DNA from 3 places in the Streptomyces fagopyri genome. Region 3 is predicted to be linked to each of the others. Evidence: riboswitches for the same ligand, from Rfam matches in the RefSeq annotation. Region 3 holds a riboswitch; each other region holds the start of a gene.
What was found. Region 3 has a riboswitch for cyclic di-AMP ahead of GFH48_RS39545 (C40 family peptidase). Riboswitches for the same ligand answer to the same signal wherever they lie in the genome.
Positions count from the first base shown of each region.

Region 1: it holds a riboswitch for cyclic di-AMP, as region 3 does, so the genes downstream of both, GFH48_RS16730 (C40 family peptidase) here and GFH48_RS39545 (C40 family peptidase) in region 3, are expected to answer to the same signal.
Region 2: it holds a riboswitch for cyclic di-AMP, as region 3 does, so the genes downstream of both, GFH48_RS17580 (transglycosylase SLT domain-containing protein) here and GFH48_RS39545 (C40 family peptidase) in region 3, are expected to answer to the same signal.

Region 1 covers NZ_CP045643.1:3,925,394-3,932,427, reverse strand. Annotated here, with positions in the region: gene GFH48_RS16750 (hypothetical protein) at 1-49, opposite strand, end outside; gene GFH48_RS16745 (C40 family peptidase) at 168-1,259, opposite strand; gene GFH48_RS16740 (hypothetical protein) at 1,665-2,018, shown strand; gene GFH48_RS16735 (tellurite resistance/C4-dicarboxylate transporter family protein) at 1,996-2,973, opposite strand; gene GFH48_RS16730 (C40 family peptidase) at 3,323-4,483, opposite strand; cyclic di-AMP (ydaO/yuaA leader) riboswitch at 4,492-4,663, opposite strand; gene GFH48_RS16725 (ATP-dependent DNA helicase) at 5,271-7,034, shown strand, end outside.
Region 2 covers NZ_CP045643.1:4,104,647-4,111,680, forward strand. Annotated here, with positions in the region: gene GFH48_RS17575 (CocE/NonD family hydrolase) at 143-2,275, shown strand; cyclic di-AMP (ydaO/yuaA leader) riboswitch at 2,852-3,010, shown strand; gene GFH48_RS17580 (transglycosylase SLT domain-containing protein) at 3,015-3,755, shown strand; gene GFH48_RS17585 (HAD family hydrolase) at 3,912-4,730, opposite strand; gene GFH48_RS17590 (FAD-dependent oxidoreductase) at 5,036-6,238, opposite strand; gene GFH48_RS17595 (carboxylate--amine ligase) at 6,266-7,034, opposite strand, start outside.
Region 3 covers NZ_CP045643.1:8,076,281-8,083,314, forward strand. Annotated here, with positions in the region: gene GFH48_RS35005 (saccharopine dehydrogenase family protein) at 1-103, opposite strand, end outside; gene GFH48_RS35010 (TetR/AcrR family transcriptional regulator) at 236-946, shown strand; gene GFH48_RS35015 (GNAT family N-acetyltransferase) at 1,260-1,895, shown strand; gene GFH48_RS39540 (hypothetical protein) at 2,028-3,053, shown strand; cyclic di-AMP (ydaO/yuaA leader) riboswitch at 3,432-3,605, shown strand; gene GFH48_RS39545 (C40 family peptidase) at 3,662-5,323, shown strand; gene GFH48_RS35035 (lamin tail domain-containing protein) at 6,159-7,034, shown strand, end outside.

The DNA.
Region 1 (7,034 bases), 4.2 Mb from region 3:
AGCGGATGTGCGCGGGCGGCGGAGGCGGCGGCAACAGGAAGCCGGGCATCAGGACCTCTCGGACGACGGGACGGAGTCCGCGTCGACGCTACCGCGATCCACCCCCCGCGCCCCCACTGCGCCGATCCGCCCCGGTGTCTTCGCGCCACCCGGGTGGACCCGTGCGCTCAGGCCACCCGGGCGGCACCCGCGAACGGCATCTCGTCGACCGGCGCGAGACGCACCGGCGCGGTGGGGTTCGGGGCGTGGATCATCATCCCGTTGCCCACGTAGATCCCCACATGGCTGATGCCCGAGTAGAAGAACACCAGGTCACCGGGGGCGAGTTCGGAGCGCGACACCCGTCGGCCCGCGTTGATCTGGGCGTACGTCGTGCGCGGCAGCTGGACGCCCGCCGAGCGGTACGCGGCCTGGGCGAGGCCCGAGCAGTCGAAGGCGTCGGGCCCGGTGGCACCCCAGACGTAGGGGCTGCCGAGCTTCCCGTAGGCGTACGAGACGGCGGCGGCCGCACGGGAGTTGGGGGCCGCGACGGAGCCTGCCGAGGGCGACGAGGGCGCCGGGCCCAGATCCCGCGCGGCGGAGCGCGAGGCGTGCCGCACCGCGCCCGCGGCACCGCCGGCCGCCCCGAGGTCCCCGAGCCGCGACCGCTGCTCGTCGGTGAGCCGCGACAACAACTGCCGCGCGGAGTCCAGTTTGCCGGTGATCGTCCTCTTGGCCCGCTTCAGCTCCGCCTGCCGCGAGGTGAGCGCGGTCAGCTCGATGTGCGCGGCCCCGCGCAGCTGCTCGATCTCCCGCAGCTGCTTGCGTACCCGGGCCACCGCCCCCGCCTGCCGGTCACCGACCCGCTCGGCGAACGCGGCCCCGTCCAGGTACTGGTCGGGGCGATCGGAGAGCGCGAGCTGCAGGGCGGGGTCGAGGCCGCCGCTGCGGTACTGCGCCGCGGCGATCGAACCCAGCGCGTCCCGTGCAGCGTTGAGCCGGTCCTCCTTGCGCGCCGTCTCGTCGCGCAGGTCGTGCAGCCGCCGGGACGCCTGGTCGGCCTTCTCCTTCGCCCCGTCGTACTTCTCCGTGGCGACCTCGGCCTCTTCGTACAGCTTGTCGACCCTGGCCTTCACCTGCGCCGGGGACAGCCGCGGCTCCGCGTGCCCGGTGCCCTCGAATCCGGCCGTCGTCGCCGCGCCGGCGAGGGCGATGGTCGCGGCCGTGCGGACCGTATGGCCGCCGAGTGAGCGCTGTCTGGGCTTGCGGTGTGCTGCCACGAGGGCCCACATCCTTCCCGGGGGACGTGACCGCCTCGGAGGGCGCGGTCATCGGTGACGCGTCCGGCGACGGCCCACACAGGGGGAGCGAGTCGCCGCCGGACCTTTCTCGGCGGTGGTGTCCGGCTGCCGCCCCTGGCCCGGGCGGCGGTGGGGAGCCGGGCACCTGGTGGAGGACGCTAAACCTGAGTGCGAGGGCTCGGTAACACCATGTTCGGAACTGGCGTAACTGGATCGCCGGGTGACCGTATGTGACTGTGATCCCGGTCCGGCGTCGGCGACTTCACACAGGGTGATGACCGATGGGGCGGTTCCGGGACGTTCGGGGGTTCTCAGGTGCTACGGGTCCTCATGGGGTGGGGCGGTGCCAAGAGGGGCACACACCTCCGATTAGGCTCCGGCCCCATGGACGTACTCATCCATCTCTTCGTGGGCCTGCACATCATCGGCATCGCCTCGCTGCTCGGCGGCTTCCTCACCCAGATGAAGGCGATGGGCCGGGGCACCGCCCGGTTCGTCCCCGCCATGCTGCACGGCGCGCTGACCATGCTGGTCACGGGTGTCGTCCTGGTCGGTCTCAACCAGGCCGACGACCACTCGGTCAACACCGTCAAGATCGGCGTGAAGCTGGCCCTGCTGATCGTGATCCTCGGGCTGGTCTATGTGAAGCGGGACGACGAGAAGGTCGACAAGGGCCTGTTCGGGCTGGTCGGGCTGCTGACGACCGCGAACATCTTCATCGCGGTGCTGTGGACCTGACGGTTCCGGCCGCCACCAGCAGCCAGGCGGCCACCGAGATCCACAGCAGTACCTGCCCGACCCCCCTGAGCCACGCGAAGCCGACGGCGTCCGCGACCGACAGGGCCGCCGCCGCCGTCATGGCCATCGGGAACACGGTCGCCCAGCGCCGCACGTCGTAACGCGGACGGCGCCACAGCAGCTCCGCGACGGCCAGCACGGCGTACCAGGCGAGCGTCACCATGATCAGCGCCTGGGTCACCCAGCGCATCACGCCGTTGTCGTCGTAGTTCCACAGGTAGATGTCCGCCTGGTACGCGAGGACCAGCTTCGACGCGGCCAGCGCGGAGATCGCGAGCGCGCCGCCCGCGATCCAGTGGTCGCCGCGCCCGTTGGCCGTCTCCCGGAAGTCGAAGCACGTCAGCGCCACCACGTACAGCACCAGGAACCCCAGCCAGAACAGGACCAGCGCCGCGTACGCGAGCCAGTCCGCGCGCGTGGCCCCGGCGAGCGACGCGGCGAGCACCGCGAGTCCCTGCGTGGCCACGCATCCGAGGAACACGCTTCCGGGCATACGGAGCCGCAGGCCCCGTACGAGCAGGTAGAGCAGCCCCGGCCACAGCACCGCGGCGAGCGCGAGCAGCACCTCGGCGACCCCGAGCCATCCCAGGTCGGTCAGCCGGGTGCCGAGCACGGCGGTCGCGGCGACCCCGGTGAGCGCGCTCGGCGTGCCGGCCTCCTCCAGCCACCGCTCCCGATCGCGCAGCAGGCGGACCGTGAAGTCCACGGCGAACCCGAGCCAGATGACGGCCGCCAGGACCAGCGCGATCCGGGACAGGACCTCGTCACCGGCCTCGTGCAGCCCGACGGAGAGGATGCCGGTGGCCAGAACGGCGGCCGCGGCGGCGGGCGGGCTCTCCGCCCACCAGGAACGGAGTCGGACCCACGGGCTGCGGGGCGGCGAGGTGGCTGGCATGGCCCCGATGCTAGGGACCTTCGGGCGGGTTGCCCGCGGGGCGCGCGCGTACATCACGCATGCGGGGTCGGCCGGACGGGTGCGGGGGCGCGGGGCGCCGGGGGGAGGAGTGCGCGGGCGGTACGGGCGTACCGGCGTACGGCGACAAGGGGGCCGCGCGTACGGGCGTACGGGCGTACCGGCGTACGGCGACAAGGGGCGTGGACGGCACGGGTGACGAGGGCGCGGCGGTACAGGCGTACGGCGGGTACGGGCGTACGGCGGGTACGGGGGCGCGGGCACGAGCGAGCGGCGCGGGCCGGGCGCGTGGAGCCCGGGGGGCCTCACGCGCGCGTGCCCGCGCCGGGGCTCAGGCCGGGCGCACCACGCTGTGGATGATCGACTCGCCGCCGTAGAAGATCGACTCCTCGCGGACGTACGCACCCGGCTTGGGGGCGTGGATCATCATCCCGTCGCCGACGTAGAGGCCCACGTGGCTGATGTCGCCGTAGAAGAAGACGAGGTCTCCGGGCTCGATGGCGGAGAGGGGGACCGTGGTGCCCGCGTTCACCTGGTCGTAGGTGGTACGCGGGAGGGTGACGCCGGCGGCCTTCCACACGGCCTGGGTGAGACCGGAGCAGTCGTACGAGCCGGGTCCGGTCGCGCCCCACACGTACGGCTTGCCGACCTGGGCACGCGCGAAGGCGATGGCCTTGCCGGCCTTGGCGGTGTACGAGGAGTCGGTGGCCGTGGTCCCGGACGTCCCCGTGGTCCCGGACGACGTGCCCGGCGGTGGGGCCGTGTCCCGGGCCTTCTTCTCCGACGCGGCCCGCTCGGCCGCGAGTCGGGCCGCCTCGCGGTCGGCCTCCTCCCGCTTCTTCTTCGCGATCGCGGCGAGCCGTGCCTTCTCGTCGGCGGTCAGCTTCGACAGCAGGTCGCGCGCCGCGGCGAGCTTGCCCTGGACGTCGGCCTTGGAGGTCTTGAGCGCGTCCTGCGAGGTGGTGAGCGTCCGCAGGCTCCGGGAGGCCTCCTCGCGTTTCTTCGAGGTCGAGGCCTGCTCGGTGACGTAGTCGTCGACGGCCGCCTTCTGGCGGGTGGTCAGACGGTTCATCAACTGGGTCTGGTCGAAGTAGTCCTGCGGGGTGTCGGCCAGCAGCAGGCTCGCGCTGCCGGGTGCGGACGCCCCGGTGCGGTACTGGGCCGCGGCGAACGAACCGAGCTCCTCGCGCGCGGTGTTGAGTTTCTCGGTGCGCCGGGCCACGTCGTCGAGGAGGGAGCCGACGCGCTCGCGCTGCTTGGCGGTCTTCTCCCTGGTCGCGTTGTACTTCTCGGTGGCGGTCTCGGCCTGGTGGTAGAGGTCGTCGACCTTCTTCTCGACCTCTTCGAGGCTCGGTCGGGGCTCGGCCGGGGGCGCGGCGTTCGCCGTCTGGGAGAGCAGGGCCACGGAGGTCAGGGCGGCCGTGGCGAGGACGGGGGTCCGTAGGCCCGTCCGGCGTGTGCCCGGAGGACTCCACTTGCGGTGCGACGCCAAGAGAGGCGACTCCTTCCGTCATCCGCCTACCGGGTTAGCTGTCGGGTTCGGGCGGGTACTTCCGGAAGGTTTGCCCTACGGTCCTTGCCCCACGGGCGGTCGGACCGATTCACCCCAGAGTCGGTTGGGTCCCCGGCTCCGGTCGCCGCGCGGGCGCGCCGGACTCGGCGGAGGCCGCTCGGCCCGGCGACGTTCGCCGGTTGCCGTCGAGCGGTCTGCCGGGCACGCTAGCCAACGCGTGAGCGGTCTGTGAAGTTTGATGTGCGATATGCCCGATACGTTTTCGTGACCTGGGCCGCCTGGACGCCCGGAGCGGCGGATCGGTGGCCGACCGTAGCGGGGCGCTGCCGGAAGGTGAGGGTGTTTCGGTGTGGGCGGGGACCGGTTTTCGCGGCACTCCGGCCCGGTTCCCCGGCAGGTGCTGTGCACCGGCGCGGACACGGTGGGGGTCCTTGCCGGGAACCCTGTGCGCCGCCGGGAACCCCGTGCGGTGTCCGTACGAGTCCTGGTCCGGTTTCCGTATGCGTCCCGGCCCGGTTTCCGTGCGAGTCCCGGCCCGGCTTTCGTGCGAGTCCGGTCCGGCCACAGCCCCGGTCCGGACCCTGTGGGACCCCCGTGCGGCGTTCGTGCGCACCCCGGCCCGGCGTCCGTGGCGGTCCTGGTCCGGCGTCCGTGGCCGTCCTGCCCCGGCTCCAGCGGGAATTCGGGTCCGGACTCCGCGGGAATTCCGGCCCAGTTTCCGGGGTGGCGGCGGGTTGTCAGTGGGGCCGCCTAGACTCGGAGAGCGATGAGCAGCCTCTTTGATGACAGCTTCCTGGCGGACCTCAAGCCTTCCGGGGCCCATGAGGAAGAGCCTCCGCCGCCGCCCGAGGACGAGGTGGCGGAGCCGCTTCCGGACGACCTGTTCGGCGGCCGCTTCGACGTGCCCCCGGACCGCGACGCGTACTACCGCGACGGCGCCCACCGGCCCGCCGTGGACCCGGCGGCCCTGCTGGACGGGCTCAACGAGAACCAGCGCGCGGCCGTGGTGCACTCCGGCTCCCCGCTGCTCATCGTGGCCGGCGCCGGCTCCGGCAAGACCCGGGTGCTCACGCACCGGATCGCGCACCTGCTGGGCGAGCGCCATGTCCACCCCGGCCAGATCCTCGCGATCACCTTCACGAACAAGGCCGCGGGCGAGATGAAGGAGCGCGTCGAGCAGCTCGTCGGCCCGCGCGCCCACGCGATGTGGGTGATGACCTTCCACAGCGCGTGCGTACGCATCCTGCGCCGCGAGTCGAAGAGGCTCGGCTTCACGTCCTCCTTCTCGATCTACGACGCCGCCGACAGCAAGCGCCTGATGGCCCTGGTCTGCCGGGACCTGGACCTCGACCCGAAGCGCTTTCCGCCGAAGTCGTTCAGCGCGAAGATCTCCAACCTGAAGAACGAGCTGATCGACGAGGAGGACTTCGCCGGCCAGGCGGCGGACGGTTTCGAGAAGACCCTCGCGCAGGCCTACGCGATGTACCAGTCGCGGCTGCGCGAGGCCAACGCGCTCGACTTCGACGACCTGATCATGACGACGGTCAACCTGCTGCGCGCCTTCCCGGACGTCGCCGAGCACTACCGCCGCCGCTTCCGCCACGTCCTGGTCGACGAGTACCAGGACACGAACCACGCGCAGTACGCCCTGGTCAGGGAGCTCGTGGGACCGGCGAGCGGCGACCGCCCCGAGGGCCTGCCGCCGGCCGAGGGCGACCTCGGGCCCGCCGAGCTGTGCGTCGTGGGTGACGCCGACCAGTCGATCTACGCCTTCCGCGGCGCGACCATCCGCAACATCCTCCAGTTCGAGGAGGACTACCCGGACGCGACGACCATCCTGCTGGAGCAGAACTACCGCTCCACCCAGACGATCCTCACCGCGGCGAACGCGGTCATCGAGCGCAACGAGTCGCGCCGCCCCAAGAACCTGTGGACCAACGCGGGCGCCGGGTCGAACATCACGGGCTATGTCGCCGACACCGAGCACGACGAGGCACAGTTCGTCGCCGACGAGATAGACCGTCTCACCGACGCGGGCGACGCGAAGGCGGGCGATGTCGCGGTCTTCTACCGGACGAACGCCCAGTCCCGTGTGTTCGAGGAGATCTTCATCCGCGTCGGCCTGCCCTACAAGGTCGTCGGCGGTGTCCGCTTCTACGAGCGCAAGGAGGTCCGGGACGTCCTGGCCTACCTGCGCGTCCTGTCCAACCCCGAGGACTCCGTCCCGCTGCGCCGGATCCTGAACGTCCCCAAGCGCGGGATCGGTGACCGCGCCGAGGCGATGATCGACGCCCTCTCGCAGCGGGAGCGGATCAGCTTCCCGCAGGCGCTGCGCCGCGTCGACGAGGCGTACGGCATGGCGGCGCGGTCGACGAACGCCGTGAAGCGGTTCAACGCGCTCATGGAGGACCTCCGTACGATCGTCGAGTCCGGCGCGGGCCCGGCGACGGTCCTGGAGGCGGTCCTCGAACGCACCGGCTATCTCGCCGAGCTGCAGGCCTCGACGGACCCACAGGACGAGACCCGGATC
Region 2 (7,034 bases), 4.0 Mb from region 3:
GTCCGATGTCTCCGGAGGGGCAGGCGGTCCCACGTCCGGGCGACGGCCCCTCGCGAACGGTATGTTCGTGAGAGGCCGTTATGACAGCAAATACACCGAATCGCCCCCGCTCATCGAGAACACCGAGAACACCGAGAAGAGCATGCACATCCGTACGGTCTTCCCCTACGAGACGACTCACGAGGACCTCTGGATCCCCCTGGCGGACGGCACCCGCCTGTACGCACGCATGTGGCGCCCGTTGACCGAGGAGCCCGTCCCCGCCCTTCTCGAATACCTCCCGGACCGCCTCCGCGACTCGACCGCGCCGCGCGACGCGCAGCGCCACCCCTGGTACGCGGGCCACGGCTACACCTCCGTCCGGGTGGACGCCCGCGGTCACGGCAACTCGGAGGGCGTGCCGGCGACCGCGGAACCCTCCGATACCGCCGAGACCACCGACGGCGTGGAGGTGATCCACTGGCTGGCCGCACAGCCCTGGTGCAGCGGCCGGGTCGGCATGTTCGGTCTCTCCCGGGGAGGCACCATCTCCCTGCGGATCGCGGCCCGCGCACCCGGACCGCTGAAGGCGGTCGTCGTGGTCTGCTCGGCCGACGACGGCACTGCCGACCACCGATTCGCCCACCGCACCGACCGCGGGTTCGGCCGCGAGGGAGGTTCCGTCCTCACCGCCGGCGCGCACGCCCGCGCGGCCGCGGCGCTCGCCCATGTCGCCCGCCCACCGGACCCCGCGCACGTCGGTCAGGTGATGTGGCGTGACATGTGGGTGGCGCGCCTGGAGACGGTGGACCCGGGCATCCGTACGTGGCCGACACACCCGGCCCGGGACGTGAACGGGGGCGCCGGGGGCCTCGACGAGGACAGCTCCGCGATCCGTGCGGCCGTCCTGGCGGTGGGCGGTTGGCACGACCCGTACCGCGACTCGGTGCTGCGCCTGGTCCGGAGCCTCCCGCCGGATCGCGTACGCGGTCTGATCGGTCCCTGGTCGCACGGGTACCCCGACCAGGACCGCCGGCCGGGCCCGGCGATCGGCTTCCTCCAGGAGACGCTGCGCTGGTGGGACCACTGGCTCGAGCCGCACGGCAGGCGCACGCCGGCCGCCCCGGGCGCGAGGACACCGGCCGGCACCGACGGCCGCCCGGTGATGGCGGAGCCCCTTCTGCGCTCCTACGTCATGGACGCGCACCCTCCGGCGACGGCCTACGCCTCGCTGCCCGGCCGCTGGGTCGGCGACACCGCCTGGCCCTCTCCCCTGGTCACCGTCATCGCGTACGCGCTCCGGGGTGCGCCGGTGCTCGTGCGCTCCCCTCAGCACACCGGCGTGGACGCGGGGCGCTTCCGCCCGGTCGGAGGCGACGCGGACCTGCCCCCGGACCAGCGGGAGGAGGACGCGAGATCCGTCTGCTTCGAGTTCGAGGTGCCGGGAGAGACCTGGATTCTGGGGTGCCCCAGCGTGCGCCTGCGTCTGACCTCCCACTCGGCCCGGGGCCAGGTGATCGCCCGGGTCTGCGACGTGGCTCCCGACGGCGCCTCGACCCTGGTCACCCGGGGTGCCATGAACCTCTCAGCGCGCTACGGCCGCGATCGGGCCGTCCTCTGGAAACCGGGCGCCACGGAGGACGTACGTTTCGAGCTGGACGCCATCGGATACGCCGTCCCGCCCGGCCATCGCATCCGCCTCTCCCTCTCCTCCGCGTACTGGCCGTGGATCTGGCCCGAGCCCGGCTCGGAGGCCGGGTTCACCCTGGATCCGTCGGCCAGTTCTCTCGAACTCCCGGTAAGGGCACGCGAGTCGGACCCCACGATCACCTTCGCCGAGCCGGAGCACTCGGTACCGCTCGGGGTGGCGTCCGCGGCCACCCTCGACGAACCCCGCCCGGAACGCCGGGTCGTGCACGACGTGGCGAAGGACGAGTGGCGCCTCGAAGCCGTCCCCCGCGACGGCGGCACCCTCGTCCATCCGGACGGCCTCGAACACGCGGAGGAGGCGCTGGAGACGTACCGCGTCCGTGAGGCCGACCCCCTGAGCGCCCGCGCCCACTCCTCCTGGTCGATCCGCCTGCGCCGCGCGGAACCGGCCTGGGACGCGCGCGTCGAGGTCCGCTCCGAAGTCGTCTGCGACACACGCGACTTCATCACCTCCAGTGAGCTGGTCTGCGAGGACGGCGACGAGGTGGTCTTCCACCGGACGTGGGAGCGCAGGATCCCGCGCACGGCGGGCCGAAGCCCCGGCGACGGTCTCGGCGACCCCGCGGAGCAGGACGCGGACCGCTGAATCCCTGACGGACCCCGGCAACGGAGGCCCGCCGGCTTTCACGGACGGACCAGGAGACGGTCACGCGCTTCGCGGCGCACCGGCGGATCCGGTGTCCGGGACCAACAGGTCATTCAGGGGAGGGGAGTTCAGCTCCTCGCCCCGCCGTGACATGCCAGGCGCTTCCCGAACTCGGTTCAGGTGAACCCCACTTCGGGGCCGACGAGGACCGGCTCCCCCGCGGCGACCCGGGCAACGGGCTGCCCGCGGGGCGGGTTCACCCGCCCCCGAACAGGGGTTCATCGACCTCTTACCCGCGCCTTATATGCCCGACTTGCCGCCATTGCCGCTTTATTCCTGGCCGATCGAGTGAGTTGGGTCACGCGCGAAGATCACCCATCCCGCGACCCCGCTCGGCGACTACCCGTTTGCATAAGCCAAGTTGAGTGAAAGATTCCGGATTAATCGGGCAATTCATCCGCCCTTATGTCCTGGTGAAAACGATCTACACCGCGACATCAAGGCTTGTTTCGGACATGTGCTCTCGCATACCTTCACGTCACTCCGGACGGACCGCCAAATCCTGCCACCGACCGGAAACCACACCCGACCACACACGCACGGCAGGAGCGGGGGACCCAGGTAAGTCGCCGAACCGAAGTCCGGAACGGCTAGGGGTGAAGTCGCACTCACCGTGCGGCCGGGCAGCTCCCGCCCGAACCCGACAGCTCACCTCGCAGGCGCCGGAGAGGAACTCGTCATGGCCGCAGCAGGCAGACACTGCCACCCGAAGTCCCGCAGCACCCTCGTCCGCGGCATCCTGGCTGCGGGCACGGGCGCGGCGGTACTCGCCCTCCCGATCCTGGGCGCGACCTGCGCCCAGGCCGCCACGGGGGCCTCCGACGTCCAGCTGGTCACCTACAAGGTGGTCGCGGGCGACACCCTGGTCAAGATCGCGCAGAAGTACCCCTCCACCGGCGGCTGGAAGAAGCTGTACGAGGCCAACAGCGCGGTCATCGGTTCCGACCCGTCGGCACTCCGCACGGGCCTCACCCTGACGGTCGGCACGAAAACCGTGCAGAACGCCACAAAGTCGACAAACGTCACGGCCGCGGTCGCGAAGACCACGAAGTCCAAGACCACGGCAGTCACCGCGGCCACCGCCGCCGTGAAGACGTACACGAACGACCTCGACGGCTGGATCAAGCAGTCGCTGGACATCATGGCCAAGGCCGGAATCCCGGGCAGCTACGACGGCATCCACCGCAACGTCATGCGGGAGTCCTCCGGCAACCCCAAGGCCATCAACAACTGGGACTCCAACGCCGCGGCCGGTATCCCCTCCAAGGGCCTGCTCCAGGTCATCGACCCGACGTTCAAGGCCTACCACGTGCCCGGCACGTCCATGGACCCCTACGACCCGGTCGCGAACATCACCGCCGCCTGCAACTACGCCGCGGCGAAGTACGGCTCGATCGACAACGTCAACGGCGCCTACTGACAGGTCGCCACGAGACCGGGGGCGCCGGACCAAAGCTCCGGCGCCCCCGCCGAACCAGGACGACGGGGAAACGGGGCCACGGGAAACCAGGGCCATGGGAAACCGTGCCGGCGGGAAACCGCGGCCACGGCAACCCGGAGCCACGGAAAACCGGGGCTATCGAGCGGAGACCGGGAGCAGCCGCTCCAGCACCACCGCGACCCCGTCGTCCTCGTTCGACAGCGTCACCTCGTCGGCCACCGCCTTCAGCTCCGGATGGGCGTCGGCCATGGCGACCCCGTGGGCGGCCCAGTCGAACATGGGTATGTCGTTGGGCATGTCGCCGAAGGCGATGGTGGCTTCGGGGGCCAGCCCGAGATGGGCGGCGGCGAGAGCCAGCCCCGTCGCCTTGGTCACCCCGCATGGCTGGAGTTCGACCGTGCCGGGCCCCGACATCGTGACGGTGGCCAGAGAACCCACCACTCCCCTGGCCGCCGCGGCCAACTCGTCGTCGGACAGCAGCGGGTGGCGCAACAGCACCTTGCTGATCGGCTCCGTCCACAGGTCGTCGCGGCGCCCGACCCGTACCGCGGGAAGCGTCGGGTGCGGCATCACGTAACCGGGCTCGATGAGCGTCAGTCCGTCCACGCCGTCCTGGTCCACCGCCGCGTAGAGCAGCCCGACCTCCGCCTCGATCTTGCCCAGCGCCGTCTCCGCGAGTTCCCTGTCCAGGGTCACCGACCACAGCAGACGGTCCGCGCCCGCGTCGTAGAGCTGCGCCCCCTGTCCGCACACCGCCAGCCCCGCGCCGCCGAGTTCACCGAGGAGCGGGCGCACCCTCGGCGCCGGGCGACCCGTCACGACCAGGTGCCGGGCGCCCGCCTCCACCACCCTCGCCAACGCGGCCCGGGTCCGGTCGGAGAGGGTGTCGTCACCGCGGAGCAGCGTTCCGTCCAGGTCAGTGGCGATGAGCGAATATGCAGTCGGAGCGGCCATGATCCGAAGAATACGGATCGAACGACTCAGCGGCCCGGCGTGAACCGGACGACGTCCGGTATCCCGTCAGCAACGCCGTTCACCGCACGGGCCGCGCGCGACGGACGGTGTCACACGCTCCGATCCGCCGCGCCGGACACCCCGGAACACGGCCGCGACGACTCCAACACCCGCCACACAACGGCCGGTTGCGGAACGCGTACGGTCGGGCACGTCCCGATGGCTTCGGGACGTGGCCCCCCGCCGCCGTCCCGCGACCGTGCGCCCGGCCGTCACCGCCGTGCGTCCGACCGCCGCGCGTCACCTCAACCGTGCGCCGCCGCCAGGTGCTTGGCCAGTCGCGGCGAAGCGAACTCCGTCCCGCACACGAACCGCATCACGGGCCCGTACGAGGCCGCCGCCGGCAATCCCGTGAAGTACAGCCCGGGGACCGAGGAGCGGTATCCGGCACCGAGCTTCGGGGTGCCCCGGCTCACCGCCAGCTCCGTCCGCAACGCGTCTCCCAAAAAGCCCATCGCGGCGATGTCGACGCGATAGCCCGTCGCCGCGATGACGTGGTCGGCCGCGAGTTCCCCGGCCGAACCGTCCAGGGTCCGCACGGAGAGCACCGGTCGGCCCCCGGAGACCGAGGCGCGGTCGATCCGGGCGACCTCACTGACCTCGACCTTGCCCTCGAAGCGGTCCCGGAGCCACCACGCGCCGAGCGGGCCGAGCACCCGGCGGACGAGATGGTGCCGGGTCTCTGCGGGCAGGTAGCGGTAGGGATGCGGGTAGTAACTGAGCGCCCACAGCGACCAGGCACGCCCGAAGGGCGACTCCGGCCGGAACTTCGGCTGCCCCCAGGGCGGCGCACCGAAGGCGACCCTGCCCCGGCCACGGGACACCACACGCACCCGCGCGCCCGCCTCCGCCGCGAGTGCGGCCGTCTCCAGGGCGGACTGGCCCGCGCCGACGACGATCAGCTCCTTGCCCGAGAACCGGGTGAGGTCGTGGTGCTGGGAACTGTGCGAGACGGGCCCGGCGGGCGCCGGTCCGTCCGCCGCCGCCTCGCCGAGTTCGGGCGGCAGATGGGCGAGGCCGTCCAGTCCGGTGGCCACGACGACCGCCCGTGCCGTGAACGACTCCCCCGAGTCCAGCTTCAACTCGAAGCCCTCACCGCCCCGCCGGTCGACGGAGACCACCCGCACCTGCTCCAGCTCGGGCACGAGCTGCCGCTGGAACCACTCCCCGTACGCGATGAACGTCTCGACCGGGATGATGTCCTCGTCCGTGACCAGCCGAGGTGTCCCGGCCGCGTCGCAGTAGTCGCGGAGTGTGTGGCCCGGCCGCGGGGCGTCGATGCTGGAAGCGGCCGGGGTCGATTTGAGGAGCATCCCCTCGGGCATGTGGTCGCGCCAGCTCACCATGGGCCGGCCGAAGACGCGCACCGGGATGCCGCGCGCCCGCAGATGGGCGGCGGTGGACAGGCCGAACGGGCCCGCACCGATGACTGCTACCGGATGAATCACGAAGTCCCTCCCCAGGACGTTCTTCCGTCACTTCGTGGTCGTACTGGTACTGCTGCCGAGGCGGTTGGTCCGCCACAGTTGGTACAGATGCCTCGCGCCCGGCCGCACGAGGCGCGCGAGCATCGTGAAGAACGGCCGCGGGTCGTCACCCGCGAGCCAGGCCAGCTCCGTACCGCTCGCGCGAGTCGGCGCATGCGGGGTGGTGTAGCCGCCGCGCCGGTAGGCGAGCAGGGCCGGCAGGTCGATGTTCTCCACGATGTACCGGTGACCGGCCCGCTGTTCCCCCTCGGGAACGGTGCGCCCGGTCAGGTCGAGATGCATGGCCCGGACGACGTCGATCCCCGACTCGTTCTCGAAGAGCCGGAACTGCGCGCCCATACGGGGGTTGAAGTCGAGAAGCTTGTACTGCCCGTCGCGGCGGTCGAAGCGCAGGTCGAGGTCGATGACGCCGCTGAACCCGATCTGTTTGATGAAACGTGCGGCGAGGTCGGCGAGTTCCGGATTGTCGACGACGTACGCGTTCGCGGTCATGCCCGCGTGCGGCGGCCACGAGCGCACCTTCACCCCCGTGAACATCGCCAGCGGTGTCGAGTCCGCGTCGAAGTACGCGTGCACGATCCAGTCCTCGGCCTCCTCCCTGGGCAGGTACTCCTGGAGGATCACACCCGGCTGCCCGCCCCACTCCCGGGCGAGCACCAGCAGCCGCTCACGGGTCGCGATCCTCGTCGTCCCGTTGACCGCGGGCCGGCTGCGGCGCACGAACGCCTCACGGTTCTTGGCCACGAGAGGAAAGCGG
Region 3 (7,034 bases):
GGTCGTAGTCGGCCACGACCATCTCGTCGAAGAACGGGCGACGGGCCGCGATCCGGGTGATGGCGGTGCCCACACCGCCGGCTCCCACTAGCAGAACACGCATGACACGGACTTCCTCTCTGTCGAGAAGGGACGTGCCCGTGCGGACCGGAGACACGGCGCCCCTGGCGGCAGATCCAACGCCGGACGCTCGGATAAGGTCAATGGTGTTGGCATAAGGAGACGGGAGACCACGGTGCCGAAAGCGGTGGTGCCCGAGGAGAAGCGGCGGCGCCGGCGTCCCACCAGGAGCGGCACGGTGCTGTCGGAGCGGCTCATCGTCGAGACCGCCCTGCGGATGCTGCGTGAGCACGGCAGCGCGGGACTCACCGCCCGCCGTCTCGGCCTGGCCCTGGACGCCGATCCCAGCACCCTGTACCGGTACTTCCGCGGTATGGACGACCTGACCCTCGCGATCGGCGACGCCCTGATCGGGCAGGCGCTGGACGGCTGGCGGCCCACGGGGGAGTGGCGGTCGGACCTGCGCGGCCTCGGGCTGCGCATCCACGCCGTGTACGTCGGGCATCCACAGGCGGCCCTGCTGACCGCGAACCGGGTCACCGGCCGGGCCCACGAACTGGCGGCCGACGAGGCCATCCTCGACGTCCTGCGCACGGCGGGGTTCCCGCTGCCGGACACGGTACGGATCTATCAGGCCTTCATCGACCAGACGCTGGCCTTCGCCGCGCTCGACGCGGCCTCGCTGGCGCTGCCGCGCGAGAGCCGCAGCGCCGACGAGGACATGTGGCGTTCCACGTACGCCCGGCTGCCGCGCGCCACCCACCCGCGGATCGCGGAGGCGGCACCCCTCCTGGCGACCCGCATGGTCGACAGCGCCTACCCCACGGCTCTGGAGATGCTGCTGGACAGCGCCGCGGCACAGTGGGAGACGCTGAGCGCCCGCTGACCGCGGTCCGCTGTCCTGGCGGTCCCTCGCCGGGTACGGTCCCGAGCCGGGAGCCGGGAGCCGGGAGCCGGGAGCCGGGAGCCGGGAGCCGGGAGCCGGGAGCCGAGAACCGAAAACCGGGAGTCGCGAGCCGGGCGGTTCGAGCCGGGCGGACGAGTGGGGTCGAGGAGCGAGGCGGGGCGAGCGGGGCGAGCGGGACCGGACGAGGGGGGCGAGTGCGGCCGGGCGAGCGGGCAGAGCGCGTGGGGCCGGTGGGCGAGCGAGGCGGTCCGGACGGTGGCGGGAGCGCTCCCATGTCGGGAGGATACGGCTCATGACTCAGCAGCCGACGATCCGCCGCTACAAGACCGAAGACCGTGCGGCGGTGGGGCACGTGTGTGTGATGACGGCCGACGAAGGAGGGGACTCACGGGAGCTCTATCCCGACGAGGAGTTGATGCCGTCCCTGTTCGCGTACCCCTACTGTCAGCTCGAACCGGAGCTCGCCTTCGTGCTCGACGACGGGACCGGCCGGGCGGTCGGCTACGTCCTCGGCACCGCCGACACCACGCGGTTCGTCCGGGACTTCCGCGACATCTGGATCCCGAGCGTCGCCGGGCGCTACCCACGGAGTACGACGCCGCCGCGCACGCCCGTCGACACGATGATCGACCTGCTGCACCGCCCCGAACGCATGATCCTGCCCGAACTCGCCGCCCATCCCGCTCATCTGCACATCGACCTGCTCCCGCACTGGCAGCGCAGGGGCCACGGCCGGGCGCTGATGGACACCTTCCTGGACGCGCTCGCCGATCGGGGTGTCCCCGCCGTGCACCTCGGCATGGTCACCGCCAACACGTCGGCCCGCGCCTTCTACGACCGTCTCGGCTTCCACGAGATCCCCGTACCGGACCCGGGCCCGCTGACGTATCTGGGCAGGCCGACGGGCCGCGACCGCCGGTCGCCCTGACCCGCACGGGCGGTGGGGCCCGGGCCCGGGGCAGGGAGAGCGCGCGGCCGGACTCAACCTAATGAAGATCTCGTGCCTCTATATGAGGAGACGTCCTGCGGGTGGTGGGGGGAGAGGGCATTGCTTAGGGCGGTGGAAGAGCGTCGCGGCGATGTCGGCAACGGACACGTACACGGAGGGGCGGCGGGAACCGCCGGCGGGCCGCCGCCGTCCGCGGCGCGCGACGACGTACGGGGGCGTCCGGGCGGCACCCTGCACCGGTTCGTGTCGTTCGTCGCGCGCGTCCTGCGCGGCGAGTGGCACGGCATGGTCGTCGAACCGTTCCGGCAACTCCTGCGCCGGGGACTGTCCGGACTGGTGCTGGCGTTCGTGGCGGCCTTCGGGGTCATCTTCTTCCACGCGATCGCCCAGCATCCGGCCGGCGCCACGGTGGTGCGGCTGACCGGCGGGGTGAAGGCGTGCCTGCCGTTGCCGTTGGCCCTGTTGCGGACTCCCGTGTCGCTGTACGTCCCCGCCCTCGACCTGCCGGTGTGGGCGGGCATCACGCAGTTGTTCCTCGCCTTCGCCCTCGCCGAACTCGCCCTCGGCCGGGCCAGGACCCTGGCCATCGCGTACATCACCACGCTGGCGGGCACCCTCATCGTCCGCGTGATGATCGCGATGGGTCCGGGCTGGTGGGGTCTGGGGCTGCCCTCCAGGACGGGGCAGGTGCTGGACACCGGCCCGTCCGCCGCGGTCGTGGGGCTGTTCACCTACCTCGCGGTCGTCCGACGCGCGCCCGTGGTGTTCGCGCTCACCGGCGGCTCGATGGTGTGGGAGTCGGTCGCCAAACCCAATCTGGCCGGCCGGGAGCACCTGATCGCCGTGGCGGCCGCGATCGTCCTGGGGTTGTCGCACGGACGCAGGCGAAGACCCTTGCGGGCTCTGACGGTCCTGCTCCACTCGCGTCGAGCGGCGGCCGGGCCGACCGGCACCCCGGACCTGCGGAAACCACCCGCTCCACGGTCCTTGACGGAATCACCAGCCATGGCGGAATCATCAGTCATGGCGGAATCTTCGGCCTCGGCGGAATCGGAAGAATCGGCGGTCTCGCCGGACCCGCCCGACCCTCCGAACCCGGCGAATCGCGCCAACGGGCAACGGGTGCGCCTGCGCTGACGCGGGCGGATCGAAGGGAGGGCCCGTGCCAGGCGCATGGAGCCGGTCACGGAGGTGCGGTGAACCGGGCTGTTCCGCGGGCGCCCCGACCCCGCGGCTGCCGTCCCCTCGCGGGGTCACGCGTACCGGCATCCATGGAACAGGTACCGGCATCCATGGAACAGACGGAACCGGCGGAACGGGAACGGACGGAACAACGGGCGCGGCGGAAGTCGTGCCGACCGGCGCCGTGGTGGGCGGACTCACCCGGGATCGGGAGTACGACGAAGGTCACAATTACATATCGGACACTTCGCACTTCAATCTTCACGTGAGGCACACAAGTTGGCTAAGTTGGCGGCAGGCCTCACGACTTCCTCCGGCGAACCTCGCCGGGTCGCTCGGCCTCCGCCTAATCCGGTGCGGCCTCGCGGCGACCGGAGCCGGGGACCCAACCGAACCCTGGGGTGAATCGGCCAACTGCCCCACGGGGCAACGGCCGTAGGGCATACCTTCCGGATCTGTCCGCCCGAACCCGACAGCTAACTCGGTAGGCGGTGCACGGAAGGAGTACGTCTGCCATGGCGCCGGAACGCACCCCGGGCCCTGGAGGCACCAGCCTCCCCGGCATGCCCCGCTCCGCACCCGCGACGGTGGCCCGCTCCTCGGCGGACCGGTTCCCGCAGAGCCCCAACTCGGCCTCCTCCGGCGGGGACGACGGTCCGAGCCGCGAAGAGGTCCAGCAGCGGATCAGTTCCCTCTACGACCGGGCCGAGACCGCCACCGGGAACTACAACGCGACCCGCGCGATGACCACCGGTTCACGCAGTCGCCTCAACCCGGCCCGGGATAACGGGCGCAGGGGTACCGACGCCACTCTCGACGACGTGTCCCGGCCCTGGTTCGACGTGGGCCGTGCCCAGTTGGGTCCGACGGTGCCGGCGAGGCTGCCGGCCGACAGAATGCCGAGGCGCACGGCCGAGGCGCGCCCCGCCGTTCCCTCGAAGCGTCTGGAGGGCGGACCCTCCGCCCGCGCCCTGGAGGCCGCGGGCCGCCCCGTTCCGGAGCTTACCGCCGGACCGGGAGCGGGGCCCGTGGCCGAGTTGACCGCCGGACCGGCGGCAGGGCCTGTGGCGGAGCTCGCCTCCGGGAGGGCTGTCGCGGCGCTGCCGGCCGGGACGGGGGCACGGCAGGAGGCCGTCAAGGCCCTGCCCGCCCCGGCCGCCGAGTCCTCTCACTCCTCGCTGAAGAACCGCAAGGAGCAGAACCGGCGCAAGCTCGCACTCGCCCGTGAACTGCTGTCCCGGCACGTCGTCCAGCAGCGGATCGCCCCGATCGCGGCGATCGAGGCGCGGCCGCCTCAGGAGGTCTGGCCCACCCCGGAGGACCAGGTCCGCCGCGAGGCCGAGGACCAGTGGCGGCGCGCGCAGTCGGCCGGGCTGGGTATGGGCGCACCCGTGGACACGGCCGCACACGGGGGCATGGGTGCCCCCGTCGGCATGGACGCGTCCCTCGGTGCGGGAACGCCTCTCACCTCGGACATGACGTTCCCCTCCGACACGACGTTCACGTCGGGCATGACCTTCGCCTCGGACACGGCGTTCGCCTCGGGCACCGCCTACGCTCCGGAGCTGTCGTACGCCCAGGACATGGCCTACGCCCCCGTCCAGCTCCCGGCCCCGGAACCGGTCCGTGCGCAGGACCTGGTCCGTGCCCAGGAGATGTCTTTCGCCCAGGAGTCGCCCGCTGTTTCGGAGGCGGCCCACATCCCCGCCATGAGCGTCGCCCCCGCCCCGTCGGTCGGGTCCGCTCCGTTCGCCCCGTCCGTCGTTCCCGGCCCGTCCTTCGCCCCGGTCTCACCTGTCGACGCGGCGGTGCCCACCACCGCGGGCATGGTCATGGGCGGCGGCGACACATCGGGCTCGGGGTACGACATGAAGGCCGCCAAGGCGCTGGCCTTCGCCCGTGCCCAGATCGGCAGGCCGTGCGTCTGGGGCGCGGCCGGACCGGGCTCGTACGACTGCGCGGGGCTCACCCGGGCCGCCTGGATGGTGGCCGGGGTCGCACTCCCGCGTACCGCGCGCGACCAGGCGACGGCGACCACGGCGATCCCGCTCACCGACATCCGGGTCGGCGACCTGATCTTCTTCTACGGCGACGTCAGCCATGTCGGGCTGTACATCGGCGACAGCATGATGATCCACGCGCCGAGCCCGGGGGCGTACATACGCGAGGAGTCGATCTTCTACGCCGGACAGGCGGCGATCCACAGCGCGGCGCGGCCCGCGTAAGGGGCGGGCGGGCTCGCGTACGGCCCAAGTCCTCCGACCTGACGAGGGGTCGCCCAGGCGGCGACCGGCCTGGCACGACCTGAACGGCGCCCGTACCGATGCGGGACGGGCGCCGTGCATCCGCGTCGGGCAGGCGTGCCGGTACACGCGGCGAGGCGCCGAACGGGCCCCCGCGGATGACTACTTGCCCGAGAGGGGCATGGACGTCGCAGTCCCGTCGGTGAGCACCGACGTGTCGTCTGACGGCTCGGTGGGGGGAGGCTCCGGCGGCGGGCTCGGCGGGCTCGGCGGGCTCGGCGGGCTCGGCGGGCTCGGCGGGTTCGGCGGGTTCGGCGGACTCCGCGGACTGGCAGGCCCATGTGCGTCTCCAGCGGCGAGAGTTGACGGAAGGCGTCGTCGCTAGCGGGCGACAGGGGAGTGGTAGCCGCTTTCGCGCGCGTGGCGCGGCCGCTCTGTGGTCCCGGAGACAGGCCGGTCGAACGCGGAAGGTGCCCAGCGACACCGGCCCGGCGCCTCCTCCGTGGAGCCCCCGGTGCCCGCGCAGGTGACGTACCGTCCGCTCGTCCCTGGCGGAGACGCGACGGCATGGGTGTCCAGGCGCCGGCGCCTGGACACCGGCGCGGTGGCGAGGCGACGCGGTCGCACAACTCGGCGACAGGGATGCCGCCTTGGCGCGCCCTTGTGGTGGCGGACACCAGTCGATCAAGTCCGTTCGGTGCGTACCCGCGGTGTTCGCGGCGTGTTCAGTCCGTGGTCGCCGGTGTGCCCGAAGCTTCGCCGGGAGCGTGAGCGCGCTCCTTGTCTGCCCGACCCCCTGAAAAGAGGACCGGCCACCTTGCGTACGCACTGGCGTAGACAAGCCCCCATCACCGCCGCCGCCCTGACCCTCCTCGCCCTCGGTCTGTCCGGTGCGCCCGCTTCGGCGCAGGACCCGTCCACGGTGCGGATCAACGAGGTCGAGTCGAGCGGCGGCAGCCCCGGCGACTGGATCGAACTCGTCAACACCGGGACCGCCGCGGTCGACGTGTCCGGGTGGATCGTCAAGGACAACGACAACTCCCACTCCTACAAGATCGGCAAGAAGACGTCGATCGCTCCGGGCGCCTTCCTTGCACTGGACGTCGAGTCGTCGTTCGGGCTGGGGAGTTCGGACTCCGCGCGGCTGTTCCAGACGGACGGTTCCACTCTGGTGGACTCCTACACCTGGACCGATCACGCCGGCACCACATACGGGCGGTGCGCGGACGGCACCGGCGCGTTCACGACCACGACGGCGCCGACCAAGGGCGCGGCGAACGCCTGCGGGACCACCGGCGGCGGGGGTGAGCCGCCTGCCGTCACCACGTGGCCGGGCGGCGCGGCGGTCACCGTCGCGGACGGTTCGAACGTGTTCGGGGAGAACCTCAGCGGGCTGTCCTTCGAGAGCGAGAGCGTGCTCTGGGCGGTGAACAACGGCCCCGGCAAGCTGTACCGGCTCGTGCCCAACGGCGCGACGTGGCGCCCCGATCCGGCCGGCGGCTGGGGATCCGGCAAGGCCCTGCACTACGCGGGCGGCAGTGGCGACCCCGACGCCGAGGGCGTGGTCGTCACCCCCGACGGCATGTTCGTCGCCACCGAGCGGGACAACGGCAAGAGCTCCACCAGCCTGCCGAAGATCCTGCGCTTCGACGCGTCCTCCACCGCCTCCTCGCTGAACGCGACCGCGGAGTGG